Regions from separate parts of the Buttiauxella sp. 3AFRM03 genome, predicted to be linked through region 2. Evidence: predicted binding sites of a transcription regulator. Region 2 holds the regulator's gene; the other holds the start of a gene.
The links. The regulator CRP, encoded in region 2, controls carbon source genes, mostly activating them, when cyclic AMP is high. The targets are predictions, from matches to a motif close to ATGTGANNNNNNTCACAT.
Positions count from the first base shown of each region.

Region 1 (6,225 bases), 150 kb from region 2:
ATCTTTCAACCAGCGTTTCTGGATGTTGATACAGACGTAATGTGGCTTCCAGTGCCGCAAGTGTCATTTTATCGGCGCGCAACGCGCGTTTGAGAGGATGTTGCTGAATGCGGGCAATCAGCTCTTTTTTGCCAACGATAATGCCCGCTTGAGGACCACCAAGCAGTTTGTCGCCGGAGAAACTCACCAGGCTTACGCCTGCGGCAATTAGCTGTTGCGGCATCGGTTCTTCCGGCAAGCCCCACTGGCTGAGATCAACCAGTGAACCGCTACCGAGGTCAGTCACAACAGGAATGTTCAGCTCGTTGCCTAGCTCGACAAGCTCGGCTTCGTCGACTGCTTTAGTAAAGCCCGCAATTTGGTAGTTACTGGTGTGGACTTTCATCAGTAACGCGGTGTTTTCACCGGCGGCCTGACGGTAGTCTTTCAAATGTGTGCGGTTGGTGGTGCCGACTTCGACCAGCTGGCAGCCTGCCTGGCGCATCACATCCGGGATACGGAATGCTCCACCGATTTCCACCAGTTCACCACGAGATACCACGACTTCTTCGCCACTGGCGCAGGCCGCCAGCATCAACAGCACCGCCGCCGCGTTGTTATTGACGATGCAGGCATCTTCCGCACCGGTCAGCTCGCAAAGCAGGGATGCCAGCGCTTTATCGCGATGCCCACGTTCCGCGCCGTCTAAGTCATATTCCAGCGTGACGGGAGTGCGCATCACTTGTGTCACAGCTTCAATTGCCGCTTCAGACTGCAATGCACGGCCAAGATTGGTATGCAGTACCGTGCCCGTCAGGTTAAACACCGGCTGCAACGCGCTGCGCAGGCCCGATTCAAGACGTGCCTGCACTTGTGCTGCCCAATCGTCATTCCAGTCAGGCAGTTGTTCCTGAGTGCGGATATGCTCGCGCGCGGTTTCCAGCATCGTGCGTAAGGTATTAACCACCTGAGAGTGGCCAAAATTGCGCAGCACCTCGCAAAATGAGGTATCACGTAACAGTTTGTCGATGGCAGGAAGTTGGCTGTACAAGGTGCGATGGGTAGTCATAACAAGCCGCAGAGTGGTGAAATTTCGCATTAGTTTACAGGGGGAGTTGGCCCCCTGTCATGGCGGGAGATCATGCTGTTGGCGGTTCTGTCCTGGCAAAACTTTCCCGTTCGAAAAGTTTCTCGACCAGTTTCACCAGATGTGGCCGCTCTACACACCAGCCTGGGGAAACGCGGCGGAAATTGAGATATCCCACTGCACATGCCACCGCAATGGTTGCCACACACAGGTTTTCGGCATTCAGTTTTTTATCCGCGGCGTATTGTTCGAGCAGCGTCAGGCCACGGCTAATTTTTTCCCGTTGGCGAAGCAGTTCGACTTCAGATTGCTGTTCGATTGGGCGCTGGCGTTCGCGTACTGAAACCAGAGCGGCATCCATGATGCCATCGGCAAGGGCCTCCATTTGGCGCATTTGTAATGCGGCTTGAGGCTCACGCGGGATAAGAGTTGGGGCAATATTCAACAGCTCGAGGTATTCCGCAATCACCGGGGAGTCGAACCAGTATTCGCCCTCGTCGGTGACCAGCGCAGGTACTTTGCCCAGCGGATTGTAATGGGGCGTGGTGCTTTCGGATGTCCACGGGTTGTCGTTTACGAATTCAAAAGTGATGCCTTTTTCCAGCAGTATCACCGATATTTTGCGCACATACGGGCTGGTGTAATTACCGATAAGTTTCATTACATCGTCCATTTTTAATCGACAAACGGTAAGTATGGATCAGGATGCATGAAAAAGTAGTGAAGAGTCGCCTGCCGCTGCGCTGTAATTTTATAACAAAATGAAATGAACGCTTTCGCGATGACTGCCCTGGAGAGCAGTAGGAAAATTTCGATGAAGATATTTTGTGATTAATGTCACATATAAATAACAAAGTGATAATCGAGAAATGTGATTTTAATCACACGTGTGAGTCAATTCAGCGCAAAAAATAGCTGCTGTGTTTTTTTTACACATCAATTATGTGATCAAGATCTCCTGAACATGCTTCGTTACACCCAGTGATGAGTGATCTATATCACATAAAATCCCGTGTACTGGACAGCTTAACGATTCAGTGCCAGATTCGCCTCACTTAGAGCATCTGGCAGCACTGCTTGCCACCACATTAACAATAAACCTCGGGCTGCTTTTTCAGCACGTGAACACAATAAGGGGTGTGCGTATGTCATCCGATATCAAGATCAGAGTGCAAAGCTTTGGTCGTTTCCTGAGTAACATGGTAATGCCAAACATCGGCGCATTTATCGCCTGGGGTATTATCACGGCGTTATTTATTCCAACTGGTTGGTTGCCAAGCGAGACACTGGCGAAACTGGTTGGCCCGATGATTACTTACCTGCTGCCGTTGCTCATCGGTTTTACCGGTGGTCGCTTAATCGGTGGCGACCGTGGTGGTGTGGTCGGTGCGATCACCACTATGGGTGTTATCGTCGGTGCGGATATGCCGATGTTCCTCGGTGCGATGATTGCCGGTCCTCTGGGTGGTTGGGCAATTAAACATTTTGACGCATGGGTTGATGGCAAGATCAAATCCGGCTTTGAAATGCTGGTGAACAACTTCTCCGCTGGCATCATCGGTATGATTCTGGCGATTCTGGCGTTCATGGGTATCGGCCCTGCGGTTGAAGTCCTGTCCAAAATTCTGGCGGCGGGCGTTAACTTCATGGTTGTCCATGACATGCTGCCGCTGGCGTCTATCTTCGTAGAACCTGCGAAAATCCTGTTCCTGAACAACGCAATCAACCACGGTATCTTCTCGCCGCTGGGTATTCAGCAGTCCCACGAGCTGGGCAAATCAATCTTCTTCCTGATTGAAGCAAACCCAGGCCCTGGTATGGGCGTGCTGATGGCGTACATGTTCTTCGGTCGCGGTAATGCTAAGCAGTCTGCGGGCGGCGCGGCAATCATCCACTTCCTGGGCGGTATCCACGAAATTTACTTCCCATATGTGCTGATGAACCCACGTCTGATCCTCGCCGTTATTCTCGGCGGTATGACTGGCGTGTTTACGCTGACTATTCTGAACGGCGGCCTGGTTTCTCCGGCATCTCCGGGTTCAATACTCGCGATTCTGGCGATGACGCCAAAAGGTGCTTACTTCGCTAACATCGCGGCAATCGTTGCAGCAACAGCCGTGTCCTTCGTGGTTTCTGCCATCTTGCTGAAAACAAGCAAGGTTAAAGAAGAAGACGATATCGAAGCAGCGGCTCGCCGTATGGAAGAGATGAAAGCTGAATCCAAAGGCGGCGCTACGCCACTGGCGGTCGGTGCTGGTCTGTCTAACGACCTCAGCCACGTACGTAAAATCATCGTAGCGTGCGATGCAGGCATGGGTTCAAGTGCGATGGGTGCGGGTGTGCTGCGTAAGAAAGTCAGCGATGCGGGTCTGAAAAATATCTCCGTTACTAACTGTGCAATCAACAGTTTGCCGGATGACGTTGACCTGGTGATTACGCACCGTGACCTGACCGAACGTGCGATGCGCCAGGTTCCACAGGCACAGCATATTTCCCTGACTAACTTCCTCGACAGCAGCCTGTACTCCAACCTGACCGAGCGTCTGGTGGCCTCTCATAACCTGAGCGAGAAAGAAGTTAAGGTGATGAGCAGCCTGGAAGACAGCTTTGTGCCAAGCGAAGAAGGGTTGTTCCGCCTTGGTGCCGGTAACGTGTTCCTTGGCCTGACTGCGACAACCAAAGAAGAAGCGATTCGCTTTGCCGGTGAGCAACTGGTGAACGGCGGTTACGTACAGCCTGAATATGTTGATGCGATGTTTGAACGTGAAAAACTGACCCCAACTTATCTGGGCGAAGGCATTGCCGTTCCGCACGGTACGGTTGAAGCGAAAGACCGCGTCCTGAAAACTGGCGTTGTGTTCTGCCAGTATCCGCATGGTGTTCACTTCGGTGAAGAACCTGATGATATTGCCCGCCTGGTTATCGGTATTGCCGCTCGCAATAACGAACACATCCAGGTTATCACCAGCCTGACCAACGCGCTGGATGATGAGTCAGTGATTGAGCGCCTGGCTAACACCACCAGTGTTCAGGAAGTGCTCGACCTGCTGGCAGGTAAGAAGTAGCAGTGGTGGTGTGGGTGGCTCCGGTCGCCCTCACCCCGGCCCTCTCCCCCAGGAGAGGGTGAATACCGATCTAGTCCCCTCTCCCTCAGGGAGAGGGTTAGGGTGAGGGTGGTCAGCACCGCATACCTCCTCACCCGAACCCTCTCGGGTGATTCAAATTTAAGAAGGTGAACGACATGAAAGCATTACATTTTGGCGCAGGTAATATCGGACGTGGCTTTATCGGCAAACTGCTGGCAGATGCCGGTATCCAACTGACCTTTGCGGACGTCAACCAAACCGTTCTTGATGCGCTGAACGCGCGCCATAGCTACCAGGTTCACGTGGTGGGCGAGCAAAAGCAAATCGATACCGTTTCTAATGTGAATGCCGTCAGCAGCATCGGTGACGAGGTCGTCACGCTGATTGCAGAAGTTGACCTGGTCACCACGGCTGTTGGACCAGTCGTGCTGGAACGTATCGCGCCAGCAGTGGCAAAAGGGCTGGTTCTGCGTCGCACCAATGGTAATGAAAAACCACTGAACATTATCGCTTGCGAGAATATGGTGCGTGGCACCAGCCAGCTTAAAGCGCATGTGATGAAGGCGCTTTCTGAGGATGATCAAGCCTGGGTTGAGCAGCATGTTGGCTTCGTGGATTCCGCGGTTGACCGCATCGTGCCTCCTTCTGAATCTGCCACTAACGATCCGCTTGAAGTCACAGTTGAAACATTCAGCGAATGGATTGTTGATAAAACTCAGTTCAAAGGTGACCTGCCAAACATTCCTGGCATGGAACTTACTGATAATCTGATGGCGTTTGTTGAGCGTAAACTCTTCACGCTGAATACCGGCCATGCTATAACCGCGTACCTTGGTCAGCTTGCGGGTCTCCAGACCATTCGCGATGCGATTCTCGATGAGAAAATCCGTGCGGTGGTGAAAGGCGCAATGGATGAAAGTGGTGCGGTGCTGATCAAGCGTTATGGCTTTGATGCAGACAAGCATGCGGCCTATATCCAGAAAATCCTCGGTCGTTTCGAAAACCCGTATCTGAAAGATGATGTGGAACGCGTTGGCCGCCAGCCACTGCGTAAATTAAGCGCGGGCGACCGACTGATTAAACCGTTATTGGGCACTATCGAATACGGTTTACCGCACCAATTCCTGGTTAAAGGTATTGCCGCGGCGATGCATTATCGCAGCGAGCAAGATCCACAAGCGCAGGAACTGGAACAGTTACTGGCAGAAAAAGGCCCACAAGCAGCGCTGGCTGAAATCTCTGGCCTTGATGCTAACAGCGATGTTGTTGCTGAAGCGGTGAATGCTTATAACGGCAAATAGTGATGCAAAGCGGGTGCAGTAGACGCTGCACCCAATAATACTTTTAGTGATGTAGGCAAAGATGGAAGAAACCCAGGCCTTTGAAAACCGTGTGCTTGAGCGTCTTAATGCCGGCAAAACCGTACGCAGCCTGCTGATTGCTGCTGTCGAGCTTCTCACCGAAGCGGTTAATATCCTGGTGATTCAGGTCTTCCGTAAAGACGACTATGCGGTGAAATATGCCGTTGAACCGTTGCTGGAAGGGGATGGCCCGTTAGGGGAGCTTTCTGTACGCCTCAAACTCATCTACGGCCTTGGCGTGCTTAATCGCGCGGAGTACGAAGATTGCGAGCTGCTGATGGCGCTGCGTGAAGAACTTAATCACGACGGTAACGACTACAAATTTACCGACGATGAAATGCTTGGCCCGTTTGGTGAATTGCATTGTGTTTCCGCTCTGCCTCCGACGCCAAAGTTTGTGGATGGCAGCGATCCTGAGCTGATTGCCATGCAGAAACAGCGTTATCAGCAAATTGTTCGTTCCACGATGGTGCTCTCTTTAACCGAGCTGATCTCACGGATCAGCTTAAAAAAAGCCTTCCAGAAGTAATTCTGACCGAACTCCCTTTTCGCCCTCTTAAGCCGAATGGTGTATCCTTGCCAGCAATGAAAGTTATTCACGGTTAATTAAAAATGAAAGAAATCGAAAAAGCAGAAATCAAACGTCTTAGCGATCGCCTCGATCTTATCCGTCACGAGATGCCTGAACTGCATCTGATCAATGACGCTGAAA
Region 1 covers NZ_CP033076.1:3,246,208-3,252,432, forward strand. The annotation lists gene selA (L-seryl-tRNA(Sec) selenium transferase) at 1-1,048, opposite strand, end outside; gene D8682_RS16520 (glutathione S-transferase) at 1,119-1,727, opposite strand; gene D8682_RS16525 (PTS mannitol transporter subunit IICBA) at 2,212-4,131, shown strand; gene mtlD (mannitol-1-phosphate 5-dehydrogenase) at 4,308-5,453, shown strand; partial or broken gene D8682_RS16535 (MltR family transcriptional regulator) at 5,509-6,042, shown strand; gene D8682_RS16540 (YibL family ribosome-associated protein) at 6,126-6,225, shown strand, end outside.
Region 1: a site for CRP is predicted at 1,936-1,953, ahead of D8682_RS16520 (glutathione S-transferase). Genes of this name have one in related genera too.

Region 2 (6,225 bases):
TGGGGATTTTGTTGATCTTGCATGGAGTGAAGACCCACGCCAGGCAACGCATAAACCACGGTTAGTCGTTTTTCATGGTCTTGAAGGAAGCCTGCACAGCCCGTATGCACATGGGTTAATTGATGCCGCGCGTAAGCAAGGCTGGTTGGGTGTGGTGATGCACTTCCGTGGCTGTAGCGGCGTGCCGAATCGCATGAAACGCATCTATCACTCCGGCGAAACCGAAGATGGCAGCTATTTCCTCAACTGGCTCTCTACACGTTACGGTAAAGCCCCCACGGCGGCGGTCGGGTTTTCTCTCGGCGGTAACATGCTCGCCTGTTTAATGGCAAAACAAGGCGCAGATTGTACGCTACAGGCCGGTGTGGTGGTTTCTGCCCCGCTAATGCTGGAGCATTGTAGCAAGCATATCGAGAAAGGTTTCTCGCGCGTTTACCAACATTATCTGTTGAATCTGCTGAAGAAAAATGCGGCACGTAAACTCAGAAGCTATCCGGGTACACTCCCGGTAGATATGCGCCAGCTTAAAGGAGTGCGTCGTCTGCGTGAGTTTGACGATTTGATCACCTCGAAGATTCATGGCTTTGCAGATGCTATCGACTACTATCGTCAATGCAGCGCCATGCCGTTGCTGCCGCAAATCAAAACGCCGACGTTAATCATTCACGCTAAAGATGACCCGTTTATGGATCACCATGTGATCCCCGACACAGCGATACTGCCTGCCAATATTGAGTATCAACTGACGCGCTATGGTGGGCATGTTGGATTTGTTGGTGGCACGCTACGGCGTCCGGAAATGTGGCTCGAGCAACGCATCCCGCAGTGGTTGTCTAAATTTTTGGACCCGTCATTATGATGATTCCCTGGCAAGATCTCCCCCCCGAAACGCTTGATAATCTGATTGAATCCTTTGTATTACGTGAAGGTACCGATTATGGTGAACAAGAGCGTTCGCTGGAGCAAAAAGTGGCCGATGTTAAGCGCCAGCTACAAAGTGGCGAGGCTGTGCTGGTATGGTCGGAGCTTCACGAAACGGTGAATATCATGGCTCGCGGGCAGCTTCGCGGCTAAGCGTTTATTCTATACTGCATAGTAAAACCACCCTCACCCTGGCCCTATCCCTGAGGGAGAAGGGGAAGAACCAAAGCGAAATCCGGACAGTCTCCTCTCCAGGGGGAGAGGGTTAGGGTGAGGGCCAGCCCTTACGAACACACACTTGTGATTACCCATGGAGTTGTTGCCTTATGTCAGCCAAACATCCGGTTATTGCCGTAACAGGTTCCAGCGGCGCGGGAACGACCACCACCAGCCTTGCCTTCCGCAAAATATTCCAGCAACTCAACCTGCGCGCTGCCGAAGTTGAAGGTGACAGCTTCCATCGTTTCACGCGTCCTGAAATGGATATGGCTATTCGTAAAGCACGCGACTTAGGCCGCCATATCAGTTACTTCGGTCCGGAAGCGAATGACTTCGGCCTGCTGGAACAAACGTTTATCGAGTACGGAAAAACCGGGCAAGGTAAATCGCGTAAGTATCTTCATACCTATGACGAAGCCGTCCCCTGGAACCAAATTCCTGGGACGTTTACACCGTGGCAATCGCTGCCTGAACCGACCGATGTGTTGTTCTATGAAGGATTGCACGGTGGAGTCGTCACCCCACAGCACGATGTGGCGAATGCCGTCGACTTGCTGGTTGGCGTAGTGCCGATTGTCAACCTGGAATGGATTCAAAAACTGGTGCGTGATACCAGCGAACGTGGGCATTCCCGGGAAGCGGTGATGGATTCAGTGGTGCGCTCAATGGACGACTACATCAATTACATCACGCCACAATTTTCACGCACGCACATTAACTTCCAGCGTGTCCCGACTGTCGATACCTCTAACCCGTTTGCTGCACGCGGAATTCCATCGCTGGATGAAAGTTTTGTGGTGATTCATTTTCGCGGGTTGGATGACATCGATTTCCCCTACTTGCTCGCCATGTTGCAAGGCTCATTCATTTCCCACATCAATACAATAGTGGTACCGGGCGGCAAAATGGGGCTGGCGATGGAATTGATCATGACGCCGTTAGTGAAGCGTCTGGCGGAAGGACGAAATATCAATAATCAGGGCGGCGAGTAACCGCCCTGTTTTGCACACTAGCCTTCAATGACTTCGTAGCTGTGCGTGATATTTACGGCTTTTTCCAGCATCAGTGCAACAGAGCAATACTTCTCAGCAGATAAATCAACCGCGCGGGAAACCGCGTTATCTTTTAGCTCTTTGCCTGTCACGATGAAATGCAGGTTGATGTGAGTAAAAAGACGAGGAGCTTCTTCGCGACGCTCAGAGGTCAATTTCACTTCGCAGTCGGTGACGTCGTAGCGGCCTTTTTGCAAAATAGAAACCACGTCGATTGCACTGCAACCCCCGGCAGCCATCAGTACCATTTCCATCGGGCTCGGTGCTTTATCGCCAGAATTACCGTCCATCAGAATCTGGTGTCCTGAAGCGGATTCACCAAGGAAAGTTAACCCTTCAACCCATTTCACACGTGCCTGCATGTTGCTTCTCCCATTGAAAAAATTACCTTCCAGAGTACGCGGATGCAGCAAAACTGGCAACGGAAGGCGACCTACGTCATGCTGAAACGAGACAATAGGAGACACCTGCCAAAAGCTATGCTAAAACAATCCGGATGCTACATTGATACATTGACGTAATGCATAGATGCAAAGGACGTCACTAATTACAGGCAGCAAGAATGACTTGCATGCCATCTCCCCAAAGTGGGGAATATTCTAATACTTGCAACGCCAGACAGGATGTTTAGCGTCCTGTCGTTGGTAGCCAGTTATAAACAGAGGATAACCGCGCATGGTGCTTGGCAAACCGCAAACAGACCCGACTCTCGAATGGTTCTTGTCCCATTGCCACATTCATAAGTATCCATCGAAGAGCACACTGATCCACCAGGGTGAAAAAGCAGAGACGCTGTATTACATCGTCAAGGGCTCTGTAGCTGTTCTGATCAAAGATGAAGAGGGCAAGGAAATGATCCTCTCCTATCTGAATCAGGGCGACTTTATTGGTGAGTTAGGGCTGTTCGAAGAAGGCCAGGAACGTAGTGCCTGGGTCCGTGCTAAATCTGCCTGTGAAGTGGCTGAAATTTCCTATAAAAAATTCCGCCAGCTGATCCAGGTAAACCCAGACATTCTGATGCGTCTTTCTTCCCAGATGGCTCGTCGTCTGCAAGTCACTTCTGAGAAAGTCGGTAACCTGGCATTCCTCGATGTGACTGGTCGTATCGCGCAGACACTGTTGAACCTGGCAAAACAGCCTGATGCAATGACTCACCCAGACGGTATGCAGATTAAAATTACCCGTCAGGAAATTGGTCAGATCGTCGGTTGTTCTCGTGAAACTGTCGGTCGTATCTTGAAAATGCTGGAAGATCAGAACCTGATCTCCGCTCACGGCAAAACGATCGTCGTTTACGGCACTCGTTAATTTCCGTTTCAAAAAAGGCGTGTTGCTTTATGGACACGCCTTTTTTTGTCTTTAAAATCCAAACACCTGCAACACAAAGTATGACAAGCATATGTGGAGAAGATTAATCTATCACCCTGAAGTTAACTATGCACTGCGGCAAACGCTGGTGCTGTGCCTTCCTGTGGGGATCGGTTTACTACTGGGGAATTTGCAGTTAGGTCTGCTTTTCTCGTTAGTGCCCGCTTGTTGCAACATTGCTGGTCTGGATACACCCCATAAGCGTTTTTTTAAACGCCTGATTGTTGGCGGCACTCTTTTTGCGACCAGCAGTTTAATCATGCAGCTTTTGCTGCTCTACACCGCGGTCCCATTGCCCATCATTCTTATGGTGATGGCGCTCTTGTTAGGCGTCACCGCTGAAATCAGCGCCCTGCACGCACGTTTGCTTCCGGCATCGCTGATTGCGGCCATCTTTACGCTAAGCATGGCCGGCAATATGCCTATCTGGAAGCCGATGGTGTTATATGTCTCCGGCACGATTTGGTACGGAGTCTTTAACTGGTTTTGGTTCTGGATGTGGCGTGAGCAGCCGCTGCGCGAAACGTTAAGCCTGCTCTATCGCCAATTGGCGGAGTACTGTGAAGCCAAATACGGCATGCTGACACAACATGCTGATCCCGAAACAGCGCTGCCTCCACTGCTGGCTCGCCAGCAAAAAGCCGTAGACCTGATCACCATCTGCTACCAACAGCTGCATATGCTGTCGGCGAATCAGCAGAACGGTTACAAACATTTGTTACGCTCTTTTCAGATAGCGTTAGATTTGCAGGAGCACATCTCCGTCAGTTTGCACCAGCCTGCCGAGGTGCAAAAACTTGTCGCGAAAAGCCATGCAGAAGCGGTTATTCGCTGGAATGCGCAGACCATTGCGGCACGCTTGCGCGTATTGGCCGATGACATTCTCTACCATCGTTACCCACAGCGTTTTACGATGGAGAAACAAATTGAAGCCCTCGAGAAAATTGCTCGCCAGAATCCGGACAACCCGGTTGGGCAGTTTTGTCATTATCACTTCAGCCGTATCGCCCGCGTGCTGCGCATCCAACGCCCTCTGTACGCCCGTGATTTAATGGAAGACCGGCAGCGCCGTTTACCGCTGTGGGCAGCACTGAAAAGCTATTTGTCGTTGAAATCTGCCGCCCTGCGCAACGCCGCCCGACTAGGCGTAATGCTAACCATCGCCAGTCTTTTCGGGGCATTTTTACATCTGCCGAAACCCTACTGGATTTTAATGACGGTGATGTTCGTTACGCAAAACGGCTACGGTGCCACGCGGGTGCGCATTCTTCACCGTTCGGCAGGGACCATTGCTGGCCTGGCTATTGCGGGTATCGCCCTGCACTTTCACTTCCCACAAAGCATTGCCCTGGCCGCGATGCTGGTCATTACGCTGGTCAGCTATTTGTTTATTCGCCAGAGCTATGGCTGGGCGACGATTGGTTTTACCGTGACGGCGGTATATACCCTGCAACTGCTCACACTCAGCGCCGAGCAATTTATCGTCCCGCGCTTGATTGATACTCTGCTCGGCTGTTTGATTGCCTTCGGTGGCATGGTTTGGCTGTGGCCGCAGTGGCAAAGCGGTTTGTTGCGCCAGAACGCCCACGACGCGCTTGAAAAAGACCAGGACGCGATTCGCCTGATTCTGAGCAACGATCCCGAACCCACGCCGCTAGCCTGGCAACGAATGAAGGTCAATCAAGCCCATAATGCGCTGTTTAACTCACTGAATCAGGCGATGCAGGAACCCGGTTTTAACTCGCATTACCTGGCAGATATGAAATTGTGGGTGACGCACAGCCAGTTTATTGTCGAGCACATCAACGCCATGACTACGCTTGCGCGCGAGCACAACATGCTGACACCGGATTTAGCCCAGCGCTATTTGCAGTCGTGTGAAATTGCGCTGCAACGATGCCAGCAGCGGCTGCAATATGATGGGCCTGGCGAAACCCAGGATGCGAATATTCTTGACCCACTGGAAGGGCTTCCGAGTGGGCCATTGAGCACGATGGAACAACATTTACAGCGGATTTTGGGCCACCTCAGCACCATGCACACTATTTCTTCGGTTGCATGGCGTCAGCGGCCACATCATGGTATCTGGCTGAACCGCTTGCGGCGGTCGGATTAACGACTATCCGTTAACGATCTTCGCCACTGCTTTTGCAAAGCGCGCCATACCTTCATCAATATCGGCATTTTCAACAATCAAGGCTGGCGCGAAGCGCATAACATCAGGACCGGCATTCAACACCATCACCCCTTCCTGAGCAGCGGCATGCAGGAATTCACGTGCACGGCCTTGGTATTGCGGTTTCAGCTCAGCGCCAATCAGCAAACCCATACCGCGAATATCGCTGAACACATCAAACTGCTCGTCAATGTGCTGCAAATGCTTGACGAACAGCTGGCGTTTTTCCGTAACGCCATTCAACACTTCCGGCGTGTTGATAACATCAAATGCTGCCCCTGCCACCGCACACGCCAGCGGGTTTCCGCCGTAAGTGGAACCGTGGGTGCCGACATGGAATGCAGAAGCGATTTCCTGCGTCGTCAGCATAACGCTTACCGGGAAACCGCCGCCGAGCGCTTTAGCGCTGGTCAAAATATCTGGCGTCACGCCGTAATGCATATACGCGAACAACTCGCCGATACGCCCCATGCCGCACTGAACTTCATC
Region 2 covers NZ_CP033076.1:3,398,587-3,404,811, reverse strand. The annotation lists gene D8682_RS17245 (hydrolase) at 1-859, shown strand, start outside; gene D8682_RS17240 (YheU family protein) at 856-1,074, shown strand; gene D8682_RS17235 (phosphoribulokinase) at 1,248-2,132, shown strand; gene D8682_RS17230 (OsmC family protein) at 2,150-2,554, opposite strand; gene crp (cAMP-activated global transcriptional regulator CRP) at 2,868-3,500, shown strand; gene D8682_RS17220 (YccS/YhfK family putative transporter) at 3,592-5,676, shown strand; gene D8682_RS17215 (aspartate aminotransferase family protein) at 5,680-6,225, opposite strand, start outside.